2 regions of the Streptococcus downei MFe28 genome follow, and region 2 is predicted to be linked to the other one. Evidence: predicted binding sites of a transcription regulator. Region 2 holds the regulator's gene; the other holds the start of a gene.
What was found. The regulator Rex, encoded in region 2, represses fermentation and respiration genes when NADH is low (regulators of the CRP and FNR family bind a similar motif). The targets are predictions, from matches to a motif close to TTGTGAANTANTTCACAA.

Region 1: adhE (bifunctional acetaldehyde-CoA/alcohol dehydrogenase) is a predicted target of Rex. The motif match lies at 5,365-5,382, and genes of this name have one in related genera.

The regions. Positions count from the first base shown of each region.
Region 1 is NZ_UHFA01000002.1:104,543-115,605, reverse strand. Features, by position in the region: gene DYE66_RS00565 (TetR/AcrR family transcriptional regulator) at 1-432, shown strand, start outside; gene def (peptide deformylase) at 1,129-1,743, opposite strand; gene DYE66_RS00555 (Crp/Fnr family transcriptional regulator) at 1,822-2,475, opposite strand; gene DYE66_RS00550 (MFS transporter) at 2,565-3,731, shown strand; gene DYE66_RS00545 (hypothetical protein) at 4,133-4,729, shown strand; gene rpsO (30S ribosomal protein S15) at 4,888-5,157, shown strand; gene adhE (bifunctional acetaldehyde-CoA/alcohol dehydrogenase) at 5,521-8,190, shown strand; gene DYE66_RS00530 (hypothetical protein) at 8,507-8,839, shown strand; gene pnp (polyribonucleotide nucleotidyltransferase) at 9,211-11,063, shown strand, end outside.
Region 2 is NZ_UHFA01000002.1:1,364,568-1,375,630, reverse strand. Features, by position in the region: gene DYE66_RS06570 (RluA family pseudouridine synthase) at 1-557, opposite strand, end outside; gene DYE66_RS06565 (NAD kinase) at 554-1,396, opposite strand; gene yjbM (GTP diphosphokinase) at 1,371-2,036, opposite strand; gene DYE66_RS06555 (CYTH domain-containing protein) at 2,165-2,737, shown strand; gene DYE66_RS06550 (ribose-phosphate diphosphokinase) at 2,916-3,881, shown strand; gene DYE66_RS06545 (cysteine desulfurase family protein) at 3,883-5,004, shown strand; gene DYE66_RS06540 (DUF1831 domain-containing protein) at 5,009-5,356, shown strand; gene DYE66_RS06535 (redox-sensing transcriptional repressor Rex) at 5,482-6,120, shown strand; partial or broken gene DYE66_RS06530 (gamma-glutamyl-gamma-aminobutyrate hydrolase family protein) at 6,378-7,069, shown strand; gene radC (RadC family protein) at 7,161-7,856, opposite strand; gene DYE66_RS06520 (PTS fructose transporter subunit IIABC) at 7,946-9,925, opposite strand; gene pfkB (1-phosphofructokinase) at 9,922-10,833, opposite strand; gene DYE66_RS06510 (DeoR/GlpR family DNA-binding transcription regulator) at 10,830-11,063, opposite strand, start outside.

The DNA.
Region 1 (11,063 bases), 1.3 Mb from region 2:
CTGCTAGAACGCTATAATCAGGCCTTTGTTGATCGGGTCTTTGATGAATTGAGTAGCTGGGAATCTCTGGAACTATTCAAGCAAGCTCCTAAAGACTGGCTGAACAGGTTGATTGACCAGCTCTTGCAAACCGAGGATAAGAAGTTCCATGCTCAAGTGGAAATGTTGGCCTATGCTGTACCTGAGGCCCAGACTCTTCTGGAAGAGCACAATGAAAAAATGAAAGCTCTAACCTACCAGTGTTTCTTGGATTATCAAGAGAAAAAGTCGGATGCTAAACTGAAAATCCTCTCCTTGGTGGTTTTTGATTTTACCTCGGCCCTAGTCGATGAACTGCTCTACCATAACCATTCTGACCGAGAATTTACGCAAGTAAAAAAGACCGGTGTGGACAGTCTTTATCGTATAATTGCATCTTATCTCGATGATTAAATGAAAGGGAGTGAGACAGTCTTGCTACGGCAAAGCCGCCAATTTCGTAGTCTCACCCCCACACAGTTGACTTGGTTTTCTCCAACAGTCTCCCAGACTGTTTGACCTATCCTGAAAGGGGATAAGTACTTTACCGCCGTTTCACTGGCATGTCTTGGACACGATGCAGAGACAAGACTATTGACCTTATAGTTTTGCCGTAGCTAGTGGGGTGGCTAAGCAAGCACGATGGTGCTTGCTGTTAGGAAGTAGGACAGAAGGGCTTTGACGGTTGTCAAAACCTTCGTAGTCTCTACCCCAGCAAGGGTGACTAGCTGTCTGCTGTACCATCTCAGGAGCAAAGACAGCAGTCACCTACTGCGTCATCAGCTGCTTTGAGTAGCTAGATGACTTTGCCACATCATGCCGCCGCTTCGCTGGTATGTGGTGGGCTAAATGCTAAAGCATCAAGCCCATCATCGCAAATCAACCACTGCGTCAAAGTGTTAATATTGGAAAAGTCACCAAGCTAGGACTTCTGTCCCAGCCGGCTTATTTGGCTATTCAAAAAGGCAAACCAAATTCTCTCCAGTTTGCCTTAAGTTGAATCAAAGACAAGCCAGAGAAATAATCGGATATGTCTTTTCGTTTTTTCATTGAGTAAAAAATAAATATAGAGCCTAAAATAAGCCCTGACTATGATGTCGGAGCTTGTTTTTATTGAATAATCAACATACCTTCCTTGATTTCGAAGGGGTTGTCTTCGTTGATATGATCGTAGAACATGATGCCGTTGGTGTGGTCGATTTCGTGTTGGACCACCATAGAGTTATAACCCCGAAGTTTGATTTTTTGCTTGTCGCCATTTTTATCAACATATTCGACGGTCACTCGGGAGTGACGAACCACATAGCCGGGAACTTCACGGTCAACGGACAGACAGCCTTCACCGTCAGCTAGAGCAGCATCCTGAACAGAGTGAGAAACAATCCGAGGATTATACATGACTTCCTGCATACTGTAAGGTTGAGCAGGCGGATTGCCTTCTTTGTCTTCTGGATTGGGTACTAGCACAGCGATAATTCGCTTAGAAATGTCCAATTGGGGGGCGGCCAAACCGACCCCACCACGCAGGCCCATTTTTTCAGCCATGACAGGGTCTTGGGAATTCTTGAGAAACTGCATCATTTTTTCGCCTAGGATAATATCTTCATCGGAAAGTGGCAGTTCCACATCTTTGGCAACTTCCCGCAGGGTTGGGTTGCCTTCGCGGATAATATCGGACATATCAATCAGATGGCTGGCTTTAATAATTTTTTCTTGTGGTGACATGGTGAAACCTCTTTAATTGTAGAAATTATGCTTGAATTCAGTATAGCATGAAAGCAAGGAGAATGAAAGGCCGGCCCCCTAGTCTTCAATCTTAGTTTTTTCCAGTTGGGCTCGGTTGACGATTTTGTAAGTCTTAAAAGCTATTTTTTCAATAATATTCTGATCCTGTAACTGCTTGGCCACTCGACTCAGGTGGCGGTAAGAAGTCCCGAAAATATCAGCTAGGACACTGGGTTGGAGCTGGAAGACACCTTGGGTCTCCTGAGCTAGAATGTAGGTGGCCAAGCGCTCCTTGACCGAATAGGAAATATTGGTGGAAGAGATAATATTTTGTTGCTCCAATTTTTGGGCCAATTGGCGGCCAATCTGGTAGAGAAAGAGCGGATCTTGGTAAAGTTCTTCCCGATTGGTCAGAGGCAGTTGAATAATCAGGCTGGGTTCAAGAGCAATGACAGATGACACGCTAGTCTGGTCATTCATAAGCTCAATATCCCCAATTAGGGTCGGCTGATTCTGGGTTTCTAGGATATGCTCCTTACCATTAAAAAGCCGGCGGACAATCTTAATATGGCCCTCAATAAAATAAAAGAGATGCTCTAGAACTTGTCCTTGTTGACAGATGGCCTGCCCCTTATCATAGGTCATGAGCTGGAGTTGTTTGATATAGGGTTGAGGGAAAATCGTGTCCAGTCGATACTTGTTTAAATAATACTCTAGGGCCTTTTTCGTCATCGCCACCTCATTTTAGGACCAATGTCCTATTTTTCTCGTTTGCTTTTCATTATACTGGTATCATTACTGTTTTTCAAGAAGGAAGAATTATGAAAATTTTGATGGAAAAAATCAGTCTCTTGGCCTTGTCCCTGATGCTGGTTTCAACCTATGCCATTTCACCGGCTTTGCCAGAGATGATTATTTACTATGGTCGGCAGGGCATCAGTTCTGATTGGGTGGAACTTTTGGTTTCCCTGCCCTCCTTTGCTATTATTGGGGTTCTCTTGCTGACCCCTTGGCTCAGTCGTGTCTTTTCAGAACGCCTGATTATTGTCAGTGGCCTTTGTCTGCTTTCCTTTGGTGGTTTCTTTCCCTTGGTCAATCAGACCTATAGCTTGGTCTTTGTCTCTCGTCTGATTCTAGGCCTAGGAATTGGTCTGATTAATGCCAGAGCTATTAGCATTATTAGTCAATTTTTTACAGGTCGTGAACGTATTAAAATGCTAGGCCTGCGGGGGTCAGCAGAGGTTCTAGGTTCGGCCTTTCTGACTTTTATCGCTGGTCAATTGTTGACAATTTCTTGGTCGGCGACCTTTCTTATTTATGGCCTGGGCTTGGCTATTCTGGCTCTCTATTTGCTCTTTGTTCCCCAAGTTCCTAAGAAAGTTCAGGTTCAGGAGCAACCCCTGAAAAAACAAGCTAAGCCAGAGCCTCTGACTAGCCGTCGCCTACTCTATATTCTCTCCTTAGCTCTCTATGCCGGTTTTGTCATCCTCATAAATTCTGCCAACACCTTGCGAATACCAGTGGTTGTAACCCAATTTGGTCTAGGAACGGCTCAACAGGCCAGTTTCATCCTCAGCCTGATGATGCTGATGGGAATTCTATCTGGCACCTTCTTTAGCAGTCTGGTCGAGATTTTTGGTCGTTCGCTCATGAGTCTAGTGGTCCTGGTTCTAGGTGCTGGACTCTTAGTCATGTGGCTGGCTCATAGCCTGCTAGTTTTAGGGATTGGTGCCCTCTTAACTGGTTTTGTCTATAGTCTGGGGGTCACCTATGTCTTCAATCTCATTTCTGAAACCATTCACAAACGCCAGCTACACACAGCCACTACCCTAGTTCTTCTGGGCTGTAATCTCGGTGGCGCCTGCGCTCCTTTAGTCCTGCGCTTCTTTGGCTTCTTTGCTAGTGAACCTGCCTCAGCCTTTGCCATTCTTGGTGGCCTCAGTATCGGCTTGGGGCTGATTCTTAGCTTGAAGAAATATTTTACCTAAAGAGGAGTGAGGTGCTCCTTTTTTGCAAGATTTAGTTACAAGATAATTATTTTGATAGGATGATGAAAAGGACTAGAGTAGGGGAATAAAAAATGTGGCCTAAAGATTCTAAAAAGACTAATAAGAGGGGACCAAAAGGTTTGGTTTCTCCAGATAGGGAACAATCTACCATTACAACTAAGGACAAGCAGAACCAAGAAAGCTTCAATCAAAATCGAAAGCCAAGCAACTTTGCTTGGTCACTTTTTCAGGGGTGTCTGCTTTCCCTAATTTTTATAGGGATAATCCTTTATATTTTCTTCAATCTTTTTGGGCCAATCTATAAACTGGGCTCCCCCCTGAGGTCTACAAAGAGCTCCTCTTTCTGGACGGATCTTGAATCTCATGATATTCAGAAGTATATGGACGAAAATTATCAGTTTGACTGGACCATAAAGCAGGTAAAGCATCTGAAAATCCAGAAAACCACTCTCAAGGATGTGCTAAAAGAGCATGGCAAGGCTACTGAAGCTAGTAGTTATGATGAGGATAATAGCACAATTTATCTGGATTACGAAACCAACAACAATGATTGGCAGGAAAATGTCTACCTGACCTTTAAGAAAAATGGATTTGGTAGCTATCGTTTGACAGCCATCGATGGAGGTTTGCGAGCTGACGACATAGCAGTTGTTGAAGAAGAAAATCCCAATATCGGTTGGTCGAATGACCAATTTAATCAACTTCATGAAGGGGACTATGACCATCAGGGAAAGGGGGGAACGAGCTGGAAGACTGTCCAGAAAGACCATCCTCATCCTTATTCCGCCCACTATCTATTTGAATATGATGATACCTATGAAGATACCAGAAAGGATTATTTCTATTATTCACTAGAAGTAAGGTATGGTGGGGATATTGACCCTAATAGTATTGTCTTGAAATTTTTGTCGCCAGATGGCAGAAAGAATTATTACCTGAGCGAGAAAACTGGGCCCACATCCTTTACCGATAAGTAGAACAAGCAGTAAAATTTATCCTAACCTAGCGAAAATCCTTTGACAGAGCTTAGGGCATCTGCTAGAATATAAGAGTCGCTAAGACATACTAACTTCTTCTTGGTTGTAGGATTTGCCAAACCCTACCACTCGGATGAAGCAATAAAAGGAGAAAAACTATGGCAATCTCAAAAGAGAAAAAAAATGAAATTATCGCTCAATACGCTCGCCACGAAGGTGACACAGGTTCAGTTGAAGTTCAAGTTGCAGTCTTGACTTGGGAAATCAACCACCTCAATGAGCACATCCAACAGCACAAAAAAGACCACGCTACTTACCGTGGTTTGATGAAAAAAATCGGTCACCGTCGTAACCTCTTGGCTTACCTCCGTCGTACCGATGTTAACCGCTACCGCGATTTGATCCAATCTCTTGGACTCCGTCGCTAATCGGTTGGCAGTAATGTAAAGAAAAAGGCATCCAAAATCCTAATTTTTGATGCCTTATCTTTTTAGCTCAAAAGCAAAATAGTAGATCTAGCCACAGGCTGGATCTATTTTTTTACGGCTCATTGAGGTTGAAAAATAGTCCAGTTATCTAGTTTTTGCGGTTTTTTATGGACTTTCTTAAAAGGAGAAGTCAGGTTATCAATAAAATCGTGAAGAAAATCACAATAAATACTTGACATTATTTTGAAAAGGGTTACAATATAAACGTGAAGAAAATCACAAACTGAAAATTCCACAGAATTTTAGCTGTGATGGCCTTCTTAAATCAGAAAATTTTTAAAGACCCTATTGGAGGATAATTTAATGGCAAAAGAAGCAAAAGTAGTAGAGCCTAATGTTGAAGAAGAAGCTCGGAAATATACTGCTCAACTTGTAGACAAGGCTGTCGAAGCAGAAAAAATCTTTGCGACCTACACGCAAGAGCAAGTGGATAAAATCGTTGCAGCCATGGCCTTGGCTGGTTCTGAAAATTCCTTGCAATTAGCTAAGGAAGCCCATGAAGAAACTGGACGTGGTGTGGTAGAAGATAAGGATACCAAGAATCACTTCGCAACCGAAAATGTTTTTGAATCTATCAAGAACGAAAAAACTGTTGGTGTTATCGGTGAAGATAAGATTTCTGGTGGTATTCAAATTGCTGCTCCACTCGGTGTCTTGGCAGGGATTGTGCCAACTACCAACCCAACATCAACAACCATGTTCAAGATTTTGGTAGCCCTTAAAACTCGTAATACCATCGTCTTTGCCTTCCACCCGGCAGCTCAAAAATGTTCAGCCCATGCGGCACAAATTCTCTATGATGCAGCCCTAGCTGCTGGAGCTCCTGAAAACTGTATCCAATGGATTGAAAAGCCATCCATTCCTAATACCAATGCCTTGATTTCTAACAAGAAGATTGCTTCTATCTTGGCAACTGGTGGACCTGGTATGGTTAATGCAGCCCTCAAATCTGGTAACCCATCAATGGGGGTTGGCGCTGGTAATGGTGCGGTTTATGTTGATGCGACGGCCCACCTCAACCGTGCGGTTGAAGACCTGCTTCTTTCTAAACGTTTCGATAATGGTATGATTTGTGCGACTGAAAACTCAGCAGTTGTTGAAGCACCAATCTACAAGGAATGGTTGGCTAAGATGCAAGAAAAAGGTGCCTACCTCGTTCCTAAGAAAGATTATAAGAAATTTGAAGACTTCGTCTTTAATGACAATCACGGCGTTAATGGTCCCGTAGCTGGTATGTCAGCTCAGTGGATTTGCCAACATGCTGGTGTTGATTTGCCAGAAGGAAAAGATGTCCTCCTGTTCGAATTGGACAAGAAGAAAATCGGCGAAAAATTGTCTTCTGAAAAATTGTCTCCACTGCTTTCTGTCTATAAGGCTAAGGACCGTGAAGATGGTATTCAAATCGTTGAAGCCCTGCTCGATTATCAAGGGGCTGGCCACAACTGTGCCATCCAAATTGGTTCCCAAGCTGATCCCTTCCTCAAAGAATATGGTGACCGCCTCAAATCTTCTCGGATTTTGGTTAACCAACCTGACTCAGTCGGTGGTATCGGTGACATCTATACCGATGCTCTGAAAGCTAGCTTGACACTCGGAACAGGATCATGGGGGAAAAATTCATTGTCACACAATCTATCAACTGGCGATCTCTTGAACATTAAGACCGTGGCTAAACGTCGTAACCGTCCTCAATGGATTCGCCTTCCAGAAAAAACTTACTACGAAAAGAATGCTATTTCTTACCTGCAAGATGAGACCGAAGAAATGACTCGAGCTCTCATCGTTGCCGACCCAGGTATGGTGCAATTCGGCTTTGTTGATACCGTTCTTGGCCAATTGGCCCTGCGGGATCAAAAGGTTGAAACTTCAATCTACGGTACCATCAAACCCGACCCAACTCTAGGTCAAACCATCGAAATCGCTCGACAAATGCGGGACTTCAAACCTGATACGGTTATCGCCGTTGGTGGTGGTTCTGCTCTGGATGCGGCCAAGATTGCCCGCTACATCTACGAATACTCATTGGATCAAGAAGCTGACTTCCTTGATAGCTATGAAAAAGTGAGCGAACTCTTCTTGCGTCTGCAACAAAAATTCATTGATATTCGTAAGCGGATTGTTAAGTTCAAACACCAAGATGCTACTCGTCTCTTCTGTATCCCAACGACCTCTGGTACTGGTTCAGAAGTTACCCCTTATGCGGTTATCACTGATGATAATACCCATGTCAAATACCCATTGACCGACTATGAATTGACCCCTCAAGTGGCAATTGTTGACCCAGAATTTGTTATGACCGTGCCAAAACGCACTGTCGCTCTCTCTGGTCTGGACACCCTGTCTCATGCTCTTGAATCTTACGTTTCTGTCATGGCATCTGACCTGACTCGCCCATGGTCCCTGCAAGCAATTAAGTTGGTTATGGAAAACTTGGAAGAATCTTACAAGTTTGATCCAAAACATCCAACCCTCCAAGGGGAACAAGCTCGAGAAAATATGCACTATGCCGCAACCCTTGCTGGTATGGCCTTCTCAAATTCCTTCCTAGGTATCAACCACTCTCTGGCCCACAAGACCGGTGGTGAATTTGGTCTGCCACATGGACTTGCCATCTCAATCGCAATGCAACACGTTATCCGCTATAATGGTGTAACTGGTAATGTTAAACGCTCTGTTTACCCACGTTACGAAGAATATCGTGCTCAACGCGACTACGCTGACATTGCCCGTGCCCTTGGCCTCAAAGGTAAGACCGATAAAGAATTGGTCGAAGCCCTCTGCCAAAAGATTGACAAACTCATGCATGCTGTTGATGTTGAACCTAAGTTGTCTGCAAACGGTGTTACCAAGAAGGCCTTTGAAGCAGCAGTCGACCGCTTGGCAAGCCTGGCCTACGATGACCAATGTACCCCAGCCAACCCACGTCAACCATACATCGAAGATATGAAACAACTCTTGATTGACCAATTCTAAGGTGATCTCAAGAAGCAGAAAATAAAAAGGAACTCAGAATTTTCTTGAGTTCCTTTTTTGCGTCCCTGAGGCGGCTTTGGCAACCAAAATTATTGCCTGGGCTATCGCTCTTCTTTACTTTTATCTAGTTCAAAATCTAGCCAGAACAAGGGGACTGTCTTCTTACTTTTCGCCCCTGTGGAGGAAGTGTCAGGTATTGAGTAGCTATCTGAGCTATCATTTTTCTATCTTATAGATTGAGCTCGTTTAATCTGAATGACTTTTGCCTCTACCTTGGCACTTTCTGACCTAAGGATGCGTGTGCTATAATAGGGACATGTTAGTTCAGCTTCTCTTTATTTTTATCCTGTTCATGCCGGCTCTGGGTCTTATCTTTATCGGCCTAGCCCTGGCGCCCAGCCACCGAAAATTGCTCTGGCTTAGCTGGCTCGGTGCTCTCGTTTTTGGTCTCTCTTTTTATTGCCTCCATCTAAAAATTGAGTTCCTTTTTTACAGTTTCTTTGTTTTAGGCCCTCTGATATTTGGACTTGGTCTCCCCCTAGATTTATCCAGAGCCAAGCGCACCCAAGCAGGCCTGTCTGGTCTGGGCATCTTAATTATCTTTGGCCTAACCTTGCTAGCTTTAGCAAGGATGTTGAATCGAGTTTAAGTTCCGAAAGGTTTTCAGAGCTTTTTTGTTATCTTTTTTACCTCAGTCCATTTTTGAGTGAGTTGGGGACTTTTTCTCCTTTGACCTAACTAAAACCACTTTCGAATGATAGAGAATGATGAGAAGCGTTCTCTCCCCCTTATCATTAGTGCTCTTTTATGGTAGAATATAAACGATACCATGACTTTGTACAAAATTAAGTCAAGAGGTTCTAGAGGGCTTGAAGTAGGCGATTTTCTGGCCCGCTCTTTCTTTATTTAATTTTGTAAAAAACGGGTATCAATTATAGAAAAAAGAGTTAAGGATTGGTGGGTGTTTGGCCTTGAAATCAGAAGAAGGCACCTGCAGGTCTGAGACGATGAGGTAGATACATGGCAAAACAAACCTTTCAGATGACCTTTGCTGGTAAGCCCCTAGTGGTTGAAATTGGTCAGGTTGCCAAGCAGGCAAATGGTGCAGCGGTCGTGCATTATGGGGATTCAACGGTCCTCTGTGCAGCCACCATGTCCAAGAAGATGGCAAGAACTGACTTCTTTCCCCTGCAGGTCAATTACGAGGAAAAAATGTATGCAGCAGGTAAATTCCCAGGTGGCTTTATGAAGCGTGAAGGTCGTCCTTCAGCCGATGCTACCTTGACGGCCCGTCTCATTGACCGCCCTATTCGCCCGCTCTTTGCTCAAGGTTTTCGCAATGAGGTTCAGGTCATCAATACGGTTCTCTCCTACGATCCAGACGCCTCGGCTCCCATGGCTGCCATGTTTGCAAGCTCGCTAGCCCTCTGCATTTCCGACATTCCTTTTGAGGGTCCCATTGCTGGGGTCCAGGTTGCCTATCTAGATGGTGAATTTATCATCAATCCGACAGCCCAGCAAAAGGAAGCTTCCAACTTGGACTTGACAGTTGCTGGCACCAAGGATGCCATCAATATGGTTGAATCTGGTGCGCAGGAATTGTCCGAAGATATCATGCTAGAGGCCCTGCTCAAGGGTCACCAAGCCATTCAAGAATTGATTGCCTTCCAAGAAGAAATCGTTGCCACTCTCGGTAAAGAAAAGGCAGAGGTTGAGTTCCTGCAAGTGGATTCCCAACTTCGAGATGAGATTGTGGCTACCTACACTAGTGACCTGCAAAAGGCTGTTCAGGTTCAAGAAAAATTGGCTCGGGAAGAGGCAACCCAGGCGGTCAAGGATCAGGTTTTGGCCAGCTATGAGGAGCGTTACGCTGATGATGAAGAGCTCGAACGCATTCTGCGAGATGTTTCCGAAAGCTTGGAAGAAATGGAGCATGCCGAAGTTCGTCGCCTCATTACCGAGGACAAGATTCGCCCAGATGGTCGCCAGGTCGATGAGATTCGTCCCTTGGAGGCTGAGGTGGATTTCCTTCCTCAAGTGCACGGTTCAGGTCTCTTTACCCGTGGCCAGACCCAGGCTCTGTCTGTCTTGACTCTGGCTCCTATGAGTGAAAGTAAGATTGTCGATGGTCTGGATCCAGAGTATCGCAAACGCTTTATGCACCACTATAATTTTCCCCAGTATTCTGTTGGAGAAACAGGTCGTTACGGTGCTCCTGGCCGTCGGGAAATTGGCCACGGTGCCTTGGGCGAGCGGGCTCTAGCCCAGGTCCTGCCTAGTTTTGAGGACTTTCCTTATGCTATTCGTCTGGTGGCAGAGGTGCTAGAATCCAATGGTTCGTCTTCGCAAGCCTCCATCTGTGCTGGGACCCTAGCCCTGATGGCTGGGGGGGTACCCATCAAGGCACCAGTAGCCGGCATTGCCATGGGTCTGATTTCCGATGGTAGCAACTATACCATCCTGACCGATATTCAAGGCCTGGAGGATCACTTCGGTGATATGGACTTCAAAGTGGCTGGTACCCGTCAAGGGATTACTGCCCTGCAGATGGATATTAAAATTTCAGGGATTACCCCAGAGATTCTCAAAGAGGCCCTGGCTCAGGCTAAAAAGGCTCGCTATGAAATTCTTGACCTGATTGAGCAGACCATCCCTGCTCCTCGGCCTGAATTGGCCCCAACTGCGCCTAAGATTGATACCATCAAGATTGCTCTTGACAAAATCAAGGTGGTTATCGGTAAGGGTGGCGAAACCATTGATAAAATTATCGAAGAGACGGGCGTCAAAATTGATATTGACGAAGAAGGTAATGTACAAATTTACTCGCCTGACCAAGATGCTATCGACCGAGCCAAGGAAATTATTGCCAATCT
Region 2 (11,063 bases):
TCCCTAGCAATGGGGGCAATAATCTCACCGGCATCTAGCAAGTCCTTGTGACCCGAAACCAAGGCATAGTAGCGTTTCTCAATCGTCTTAGCTTGGAGGGCCTTGTCCATACGGGAGTGGGCATAGCCATGTTTGGCAAAGAGCATGAGTCCGCTGGTGTCCTTATCCAGCCGGGTCACGATATGAATCTGTTGATTCTCATAAGTTTGCTCCTCATAGTAAGCCTTTACAAAATTAGCCATACTCTCATCATGAAGAATGCTGGGAATACTAGGATAGCCAGCAGGTTTATTGATAACCAAGAAATGCTCATCCTCAGCGACAATATCTAGAGGGTGTTGAATGGGCAGGAGACTAGGGCTCCCAACTTCGGCTGGTATCTCAATTGAAACTCTGTCACCTGGAGCCAATAAATAAATGGCATTGACTTCAATACCATTTACCCAAATATGTCCACCCTGATACTTTACTTTAGCCAAGAGTCCTTTTGAAATATCATGGCCCTTGAGAAAGGTCTTAACCTTACAAGGCCGATCAGCTATAAATTCAAATCTCACACTTCTACCTCGCCGATAAAGGCATCCTTGACCCTTTCCCAGAAACCTGTATGGTGAGGTGTCGATAGGAAGCTAATCTTCTTATCATCAAGAGAAAATTCCATCTTGGCAACATTGCGATAATTATAGGATTTGTTATCAAAGGAAACCGAATAGGATCCCACTCGTTTGGGCTCTATGGTCACCTTTTCGCCCTTGGGAATGATGGCCGAGCTCCCTAGGGTTCGATAAACCCGATTGTTGAGACTGGCAATTTCTGTCATCTGGAAGGCCTCGACGGTTGGATGGAGGACCGCACCACCGATAGACTTGTTATAAGCCGTGCTACCTGTGGGGGTTGAAACGGTAATGCCATCGCCACGAAAACGCTCCAAAAAGGTACCATTGATGGAGACATCTGCTACCATGGTCTTCTCCAAGCGTCTCAGGCTGGCTTCGTTGAGGGCGCGAGCTGTTACCACTCGACCATCCGCCATGGTAACCGTCATCCGCAAGAGTGGGTAGGAAATTTTTTCCCCTTGATCCGCTCGAAGATTTTTGAGGAAGGTATCCACCTCAAAATCACGATAGTCGGTATAGAAACCCAAGTGACCGGTATGGATGCCCACAAAACGAACCCTATCTAGGGCCTTTTCGTACATATGGAAGGCCGACAGCAACATACCATCACCTCCGATTGAGATGATAATATCAGGATTTTCCTTGCTGAGGTAAAAATTTCGGTCATGCTTAAGGGCACTAAAGATTTTAGAGGCCACCCGCTTGCTTTGATACTTGCCGTTAGCAATAATAGCCACCCGAGTCTGTTTGGGTCTAGCGGTATAATTCATCTGTGTCATCACTATTTCCTACACCATCACTTAGTTTTCTACTTAAGGGGTCAAAGAGGAGCTGGGCCTCCTTGATGTCATCGCGAATTTTGCGCATTTCTTCATCCAATTCCCGGGCAATTCTTGAGGTAACCTCTAAACGCTGCTTAATTTCATCGGGAAAATCACCCTTATACTTGTAATTAAGCGAATGTTCAATGGTTGCCCAAAAATTCATAGCCAAGGTCCGAATCTGAATCTCGGCTAAGACCGTTTTTTGGCCATCAATAGTATCCACTGGATACTCAATAATCACATGGTAGGAACGATAACCGCTGGCCTTGCGATTGTTGATATAATCCCGCTCCTGAACAATGGTCATATCTTGACGCCGACGAATCAGCTCTAAAACCTCCTGGACATCATCAACAAACTGAACCATTATCCGAATCCCGGCAATGTCCTGCATATCTTCAGCTAGAAATTCTCGCTTAATCCCACGCAGGGCCATCTTTTCTTTGATGCTCTCAATTGGCTTGACTCGCCCCGTTACAAATTCAATAGGGGAATGTCGATTTTGCTTGCGGTATTGCTTGCGAATGCCACGAAATTTAATTTTCAGCTCTCCGACTGTTTGAATATAGGGGTCTAAAAAGGTTTCCCATTCCATCGTATATCTTCTCGAACTCCTGTTTTTAGGGCTAAATTTGACAGCCAAACCTTGTCAATTAGCCCACATTTTTATAGAATTAGTTTAAGTAAAATTATACCATAAAGGTCTTGCAAAGGAAAATCAAGATGAATCATTTGGAAATCGAATACAAATCCATGCTTAATAAGGCGGAATTTAACCGCATGGAGGCGCTCTTCTCCCATGTTCCCGCTGTTACCCAGACCAATTACTACTTTGATACCGACGATTTCATCATGCGAAAAAAACGTCTGTCCTTGAGAATTCGCACCTTCGACAAGGGGGCGGAATTAACCTTGAAGATTCCAAGGGAGGTCGGCACCCTGGAGCACAATATTGACTTAAGCCGTCAGGAGGCGAGAAGCATCATTGAGTCCTGCCACTTCCCTGATAGTACCATCAAGGCCCTCATCCATGAGCAGGGAGTTGATTGCGACCAGCTCAGAAATCTGGGGCACTTAACAACCGTCCGCCGGGAAAAAGAGACCCCTATCGGCCTCATGGCCCTCGACAAGAATAACTATGCTGGACGCATTGATTACGAACTGGAGCTTGAAGTGGAGGATGCCATCAAGGGCAAGGCAGACTTCGAGGCCTTCTTAGTGGAGCACGACATTGAACTTAAGTATGCCAAAAGTAAGGTCGCTCGCTTCTGCTCCACGCTCAAGCAGAAAGAGTGATGAACAAATAGCGATAAGGGGCTGTAAAAATCAGCCTTTTTTGGTACAATAGAGACGGAAAATTTCAAGATTTTCAAGGCCACAGGACAAAGAAAGAATGGGACCAGAAGGCCTTGAAGCTCTACTAACTAGAAGCCCATCTGGGCTTGTTGCTTATTCAAAGGAGACTGACACCGTCATGGTAGAAACTAGCACCCCAAAATTATTTTCGCTGACTTCTAATACAGCTATCGCAGAAAAAATCTCAAAAGCTGCAGGTATTCCGCTCAGTAAATTGTCTTCTCGGCAGTTTTCTGACGGCGAAATCATGATTAACATTGAAGAAAGTGTCCGTGGCTTTGATATTTATGTCATTCAATCAACCAGCTTTCCCGTCAATGATAATCTTTGGGAACTCTTGATTATGATTGATGCCTGCAAACGGGCTTCGGCAAATTCTGTCAATGTTATCCTGCCCTACTTCGGCTATGCCCGTCAGGATCGCATTGCCCAACAACGTGAGCCTATCACTGCTAAGCTAGTGGCCAATATGCTGGTCAAGGCCGGTGCCTACCGCATCCTGACCCTCGATTTGCACGCTGTTCAGGTCCAAGGCTTCTTTGATATTCCCGTTGATAACCTCTTTACGGTTCCCCTCTTTGCTGAGCGCTATATTAAGATGGGGCTGAAAGGGACCGATGTTGTGGTCGTCAGTCCTAAGAACTCAGGCATTAAAAGGGCCCGTAGCCTAGCAGAATATCTGGATGCACCTATTGCCATTATTGATTATGCTCAAGATGATTCCCACCGCGAAGAAGGTTATATTATCGGTGAAGTTGCTGGTAAAAAAGCCATCTTGATTGACGATATTCTTAACACCGGTAAGACCTTTGCTGAAGCGGCTAAAATTGTTGAACGCAATGGTGCCTCAGAAATTTATGCAGTAGCCAGCCACGGTCTCTTTGCTGGCGGAGCGACTGAGATTCTTGAAGCAGCGCCTATCAAGGAAATTCTGGTGACAGACTCTGTTGCCACTAAGGAAAAGGTCAGCAGCAATGTCAGCTACATCACCGCTAGCGAGCTAATCGGCAACGCTATTACCCGTATCCACAACCACAAACCACTTAGTCCACTCTTTACCTACACGTCTCAAAACGAGGAATAAGATGATTTATCTTGATAATGCTGCGACAACTCCTTTGACTCCAGGTGTTATCGAATCTATGACGACGGTTATGTCCGACAATTTTGGCAATCCTTCCAGCATCCATGCCTATGGACGCAAGGCAAGCCATCTCTTGCGGGATAACCGTCTTACTATCGCCAAAATCTTAAAGACCCAAGCAAGAAATATCATTTTCACATCGGGAGCAACCGAAAGCAACAACATGGCCATTCAGGGCTATGCCCTGGCCAACCAAGCCAAGGGCAAGCACCTGATTACTACGGCTATCGAGCACCATTCGGTTCTCCATGTCATGGCTTACTTGGAAAAGCGGTTTGGTTTTCAGGTAACCTATCTTCAACCTGACGACAATCATCAGTTCACCGCCCAAGCCCTCAAAGAGTCCCTAAGGGAAGATACTATCCTGGTCTCAACCATGTTGGCTAATAATGAAACTGGTGACCTTCTGCCCGTTTCTGACTTTGCCCAAGTTCTAGCTGAGCACCAGGCTGTCTTACATGTTGATGCTGTTCAAGCTATGGGGAAAGTCCCTGTTCATCCTGAGGAATTAGGGGTCGATTTTCTCTCTGCTTCTGCCCATAAGTTTCATGGACCCAAAGGTGTCGGTTTCCTTTACGCTAAACCTCACCACATGGATAGTCTTTTACACGGTGGTGAGCAAGAGGATAAAAGACGAGCCAGCACCGAAAATATGCTTGGAATTACCGGTCTGGCTCAAGCTCTCAGGGAAGCTGACCAAAAGCAAGAGGAAAACTATCAGAAGGTGGAACACTTACGAGAGGTCTTCCTAGAAGAGTTAAGCAAGCTAGGCTTGGACTACTATCTCAATGGTGGAAATAAGCAGCTTCCCCACGTCATCAATATTGGTTTCCTAGGCCAAAATAACGGCCTGCTTCTAACCCAGCTGGATTTAGCAGGCTTTGCTGTTTCAACTGGTTCTGCCTGCACGGCAGGAACAGTTGATCCCAGCCACGTCTTACAAGCCTACTATGGAGAGTCCTCTCCACGTTTGACGGAGTCTATCCGCATCAGCCTCTCAGAGCTCAATAGCTCTGAGGAATTATTGGCACTGGCAAAAAAATTGAAAGAAATTATAGGATAATACTATGGCATTTGAAAAATCTATTCACTTAGACGACTGTAAATACACCTACACAATTAGTCCCAAGATTAAAAGATATACGCTGATTGATACCACTTTTGAGTCCAATAAACTGGGCCACTACGAGCTTAATCGTCTTCTAGAAGAGGTGCCAAATTCTGGCCAGGGCTTCCCTCTTAAAATTACGATCAAGAAGGACCTATCTGCCTTCAAGCTTAGTGTGACCGACCAATCCGGCCTACGCCTGGTCAATATCTTTAAGTCCGACAAGCTCTCAATCATTCAAGATAAATTCTATTTCCTGATGGATAGCCTGGTTGAGCGAGATATCTTTACCAAGATAGAGAACTAAGCCTCTATCATGATACCGAAATCCTATTCCCTTATAGGATTTTTTTATCGCAAATTTGTTGCAGTTTTCACAAACTTGTTCTACAATTAACTTAGACGTACTTCATAAGATTGGAGATAGTTAAAGTGACTATTGATAAATCTATTCCTAAAGCGACAGCCAAGCGACTATCGCTATACTATAGGACCTTTAAACGTTTCAATGCCGAAGAAATTACCAAGGCGAGCTCCAAGCAGATTGCTGAGGCTATTGGCATTGACTCGGCAACCGTCCGTCGGGACTTTTCCTATTTTGGTGAACTTGGACGACGGGGCTTTGGCTACGATGTCAAAAAGTTGATGAACTTCTTTGCTGACATTCTCAACGACCACTCCATTACCAGCGTTGTCCTTGTTGGTTGCGGTAACATGGGAAGGGCCTTGCTCCACTATCGCTTCCACGAGCGCAATAAGATGAAGATAGTCATGGCCTTTGATACAGATGACAATGATTTGGTCAACACAAAAACGGAAGATAACATTCCCATCTATGGCATTTCCAGCATTAAGGAAAGGCTCAAGGGGAGTGATTGTCAGACAGCTATTTTAACGGTTCCTAGTGTCAAAGCTCAAGAAGTTGCTAATCTTCTGGTTGAGGCTGGTATCAAGGGAATTTTGAGCTTTTCACCCGTCAATCTCAGCCTGCCCAAGGGTGTCTTCGTTCAATATGTCGACCTGACTAGCGAACTGCAAACCCTTCTCTACTTTATGAATCAAGACCAGTAAGACCTTTTCTTATCTGCACAGACCAAACAATCACCTGAACAGACTTCAGGTGATTTCTCAATAAGTAGTACTCTTCAAAAGAGATTGCCGTTTGGGAGTAAGACTGGAGGAATTTGACAGATATCAAAACCTTCGTCACCTCATGCCATTTTATTTTTAAGTTATCGGCTACCGGACTGTCCTACTACCCCTGCTCCTAGCCTCGATACTTTTGATTTTTATTGACTATTAATTCAAGCCCTCAGGAGGTTCCCTCAATGACCAAAAAGCCTATTATTGGAATTACAACAAATGAAAGACCCAATAGTGACAATATCATCACCAGCTATGCACCCAAGGGCTTTGTCAAGGCTGTTCAAAATGCAGGGGGCATTCCTCTGCTTCTTCCCATTGGTTCAATCGAAGATGCTAAGTCTTACGTGCAAATGGTTGATAAAATCCTATTAATTGGCGGTCAAAATGTTGACCCTCAATTCTATCACGAAAAGAATCAGGCTCTTGATGATGATTTTCTCCACCAAAGGGATGTCTTTGAATTTTCCATCATTGATGAAGCTATTCGAGAAGAAAAGCCGATTTTTTCCGTCTGCCGAGGAACTCAATTGATGAACGTTGCTCTAGGTGGCAACCTCAATCAGGCTATTGAGAACCATTGGCAAGATGCCCCTACGGATTATCTCTACCACGAGATGAAGCTTAAGGACAACACCAAGTTGGCTGAGATTTATGGCTCTGAAACCACCATCAACTCCTTCCACCACCAAAGTATCAAGGACCTATCGCCCTTTTTGGATGTCATTGCTGAGGACCCCAATGACTCTACTATTGAGGCGGTTGCTTCCAACCACCCTGATATCCATTTTTTGGGGTCCAATGGCATCCTGAGCACCTGATTGGCAGCCGCCAGGCTGACCAAGAACTCTTCAACTATTTTGTCAATGAATTATAGAAGACTAGCCCTCCCAAGACCTAGCTTTCCAAGAGGAATTTTACTAAAAGTAACCACTGCTAGACAGAACCCAACTGTCTAGTTTTTTAGTTTAGATTGGAAGCTCAATGATAATATCGGTCTCTTCTCGGAAACTGTAATAATTATCAGAACCAACGATGATATGATCCAAGAAAGCCAGTCCCAAATCATCACAACAGCGCTTGATTTTTTCTGTAAAGGCAATGTCATAGCGGCTAGGGTCTGGTTGACCCGAAGGATGATTGTGGACAACAATAACCGAGGTTGCCATAAAACGACAGGCATAGTGCAGGATTTCCCTCGGTTCTGCAATCGAGCGTTGGACACTACCAATGAAGATTGTCTGTTGCTTGATGAGACGGTTCTGGGTATCCAGATAGAGCGCAATCAGATGCTCCTGGCGCTTATCTCTTAGTTCTGCCATCATTTTCTTGGCCAGGCGGTCACTAGAAATGATGCGGTCCGATTTCTCTGGCAGGGTCTGATTGACCCTTTTGGCAAATTCTAAGGCTGCCTTGATTTCAATAGATTTAACCTGACCAATTCCTGGGATAGCCTGAAGTTCTTCCAGCGAATAACTACGGAAATCAGCTAGACTAGACACTTCTTCTAAAATATTATTGGCCAAGGTCAAGACGTGATGTTGCCTAGTTCCTGTCCGCAAAAGAATAGCTAAAAGCTCTTGATTACTGAGGTTTTCAGGACCAAGAGTGACCAGACGTTCTCTAGGACGCATGGCTTCTTCATGAATTTCTACATTGTACATGTTCTACCTCCTAACTGTATATTCGTAAAGAAGACAAAAAATCCCTTCAACTTTTTAAGTTGAAAGGATTTTTAATGTTCTATATAATCTTAAGCTTTTTGTTCCTTACGCAGAGTCCCAAAGACAATACCTGAGATAATAGCTCCGATAGCAACAAAGATAAGGTAGAGCCACCAATTAGTGGTCAAGGCTACTACGAAGATACCTCCGTGAGGGGCCATGAGCTTGATACCAGCCCAGCCAACTAGGGCACCTGTAATAGCTGAACCCAACATAAAACTTGGGATGGCACGACCTGGGTCGGCAGCGCCGAAAGGAATGGCCCCTTCAGTAATGAAGGACAGTCCCATGACGATATTTGTCAAACCTGAATCACGTTCTTCTTGGGTGAACTTATTAGGGAAGAGACGAGTAGCGACAAATACAGCCAAAGGCGGAACCATACCAGCAGCCATAACTGCTGCCATAACTACTGAACCACCATGTTCGAGGACTCCTGCTTCGGTCAGGGTGCCTGTACCAAAGATGTAGGCAGCCTTGTTGAAAGGTCCACCCATATCAATGGCCATCATGGCACCGACAATTAAGCCAAGTAAGACAGCTGAGCTACCAGAGAGCCCTTGAAGGAAGTTATTAAGACCAGTATTGATGGCTCCCATTGGAATATTAACCAGGAGCATGAGGAAGCCAGTAATACCAACCCCTAAAAGAGGCAAAAGCAAGATAGACTTGATACCCTCTAAGGAGCGAGGAACCTTAATATATTTCTTGAGCAAGAGGGCAACGCCACCAGCTAGGAAACCACCAACTAAGGCTCCGAGGAAACCTGAAGGAATCAGGGTCGGATTTTGAGCAGCCTTGCTACCGGAGAAATAAGCAACGGTGTTGATGGCATAACCATTAGAAGCAATGAAGCCGGCTGCAAAACCTGAGGCTAGACCTGGCTTTTCAGCAATAGAATAGGCAATGTAACCCGCCAGAACTGGAAGCATGAAACCAAAGGCAGCATTCCCGATTTGTTTAAAGATAGCGGCTGCCTGGTGGTAGACACCCAGATTACTGAGTTGATCCTTAGGCACGCCCATCATGTTATCAATCAGGAAGGCTAGGGCAATCATGATACCACCACCGATAACGAATGGCAGCATTTGTGAAACCCCACTCATCAGATGCTTGTAGAAGGCTGCCCCTAGGCCGGTCTTTTCACCAGCGTCACTTGTAGTTGAGCTTGCTTCTCCTGCTGCGGCATGATAGATTTCTGCCTTGCCATCAAGAATGGTATTAATCAATTCTTCTGGCTTTTTAATACCTTCGGCAACTGGCCGAGAAATCAAAGGCTTGCCATCAAAACGAGGCATTTCAACTGCCTTATCGGCTGCTACGATAACACCCTTAGCTCGCTTGATTTCATCAGCAGTCAATGGAGTTCCGACACCTGAGGCACCGTTGGTTTCAACCCGAACATTGACTCCCATTTCTTGCCCTTGTTTAATCAGGGCTTCTTCAGCCATGTAGGTGTGGGCGATACCAGTTGTACAAGCGGTAACGGCGACTACCGATGGTTTGTCATCATCAGTTACTGGAGCTGCCTTGCTAGCTGCCTCAGCCTTGTTTTCCTCTTCTGCTGCATCAAAGGTCGCAATGACCTCGTCTGGACTGCTTACCTGCCGTAATTTATCGGCAAAGCCATCCTTCATCAGATACTTAGATAACTCCGCCAAGGCAGCCAAATGAGTGTTGTTAGCGCCGTCTGGTGCTGCAATCATGAAGAAAAGGTCAGTTGGCTGACCGTCCAAGGCTTCATAATCAACTCCCTTGGCTGATTTAGCAAAGAGGACGGTTGCCTCTTTAACAGCAGCATTCTTACTGTGGGGCATAGCTATTCCATCACCCAAACCGGTTGAAGTTTGCGCTTCCCGATTCATAATACCTGTTTTAAAGGTATCGAAATCGGTGACAATGCCCTTATCAACCAAGGAAGAAATCATTTCATCAATGGCAGCTTCCTTGGTGGTTGCTTGCAAATCCATGATCATGACTTCTTTTCGCAAGACGTCTTGAATTTTCATAGTTTTTCTACCTCTACTTTTTGATAGGTTTCTTTAATAAAATCGATGTCGGCTAGGTCATCTGAGAAGGCCGTTGAGGTCCCGCAGGCCACACCCCACTTGAGAGCCTCAATTGGATCAGCAGACTTGACAAATTCACCGGTAAAACCAGCGACCATCGAATCACCCGCTCCAACCGAGTTCTTAACCTGACCTTTGATTGGTTTAGCAAAGTAAGCAGCTTCTGGCGTTACCAGCAGAGCCCCGTCACCAGCCATAGAGATGATAACATTTTGGGCACCTTTGGCTAGAATCTCTCTAGCATACTTTTCAACATCTGCTAAACCATTGAGCTTAACATCAAAGATGACTTCCAACTCATGGTTGTTAGGTTTAACGAGGAGCGGCTGATAATTGAGGGAGTCCAAGAGAGTTTGCCCCTCAAAGTCGCAGACTACCTGAGCTCCTGCTTGCCTAGCAGCAGGAATCAAACGATTATAGATCTGGTTGCCCAGACTGCTAGGGGCAGAACCGGCAAAGACCACTGTATCATCAGCTGACAGACCTGTAAGGATAGCCTCTAAATCAGCTAACTGCTCCGGACTGATTTCAGGTCCCGCACCATTGATTTCTGTCTCATCATCTGCCTTGATTTTGACATTAATGCGAGTATCCTGATCGACCTTAACAAATTTTGTTCTGATGTTTTCAGCCTTGAGACCATCTTCAACAAACTTGCCGGTGAAACCACCTAGAAAGCCGGTCGCAGTATTTTCTACGCCCAGACGTTGCAAAATCCGACTAACATTGATGCCCTTACCGCCTGCAAACTTATCATCGCTGGTCATGCGGTTGACGCTACCGACAACAACCTTGTCCAAACGAACAATAAAGTCGATGGAAGGGTTAAGGGTTACTGTATAAATCATACTTCAATCACCTTCGTTTTTTCTTTTATTGTGTTGACAATGGCGTTAGAGGAACGGTTGATAATCAAGGTCACTTCCTCAACTTTGGCAAACTTAGCAAAATAAATTTTTCCTAACTTGCTGCTATCAGCCAAGACAAAAGTTTCCTTACTGTTGGCAATAACCATCTCCTTAATCGCTCCTTCATAGATATCGGGCGTTGTCAGATTATCACAATCTGCACCATTTGC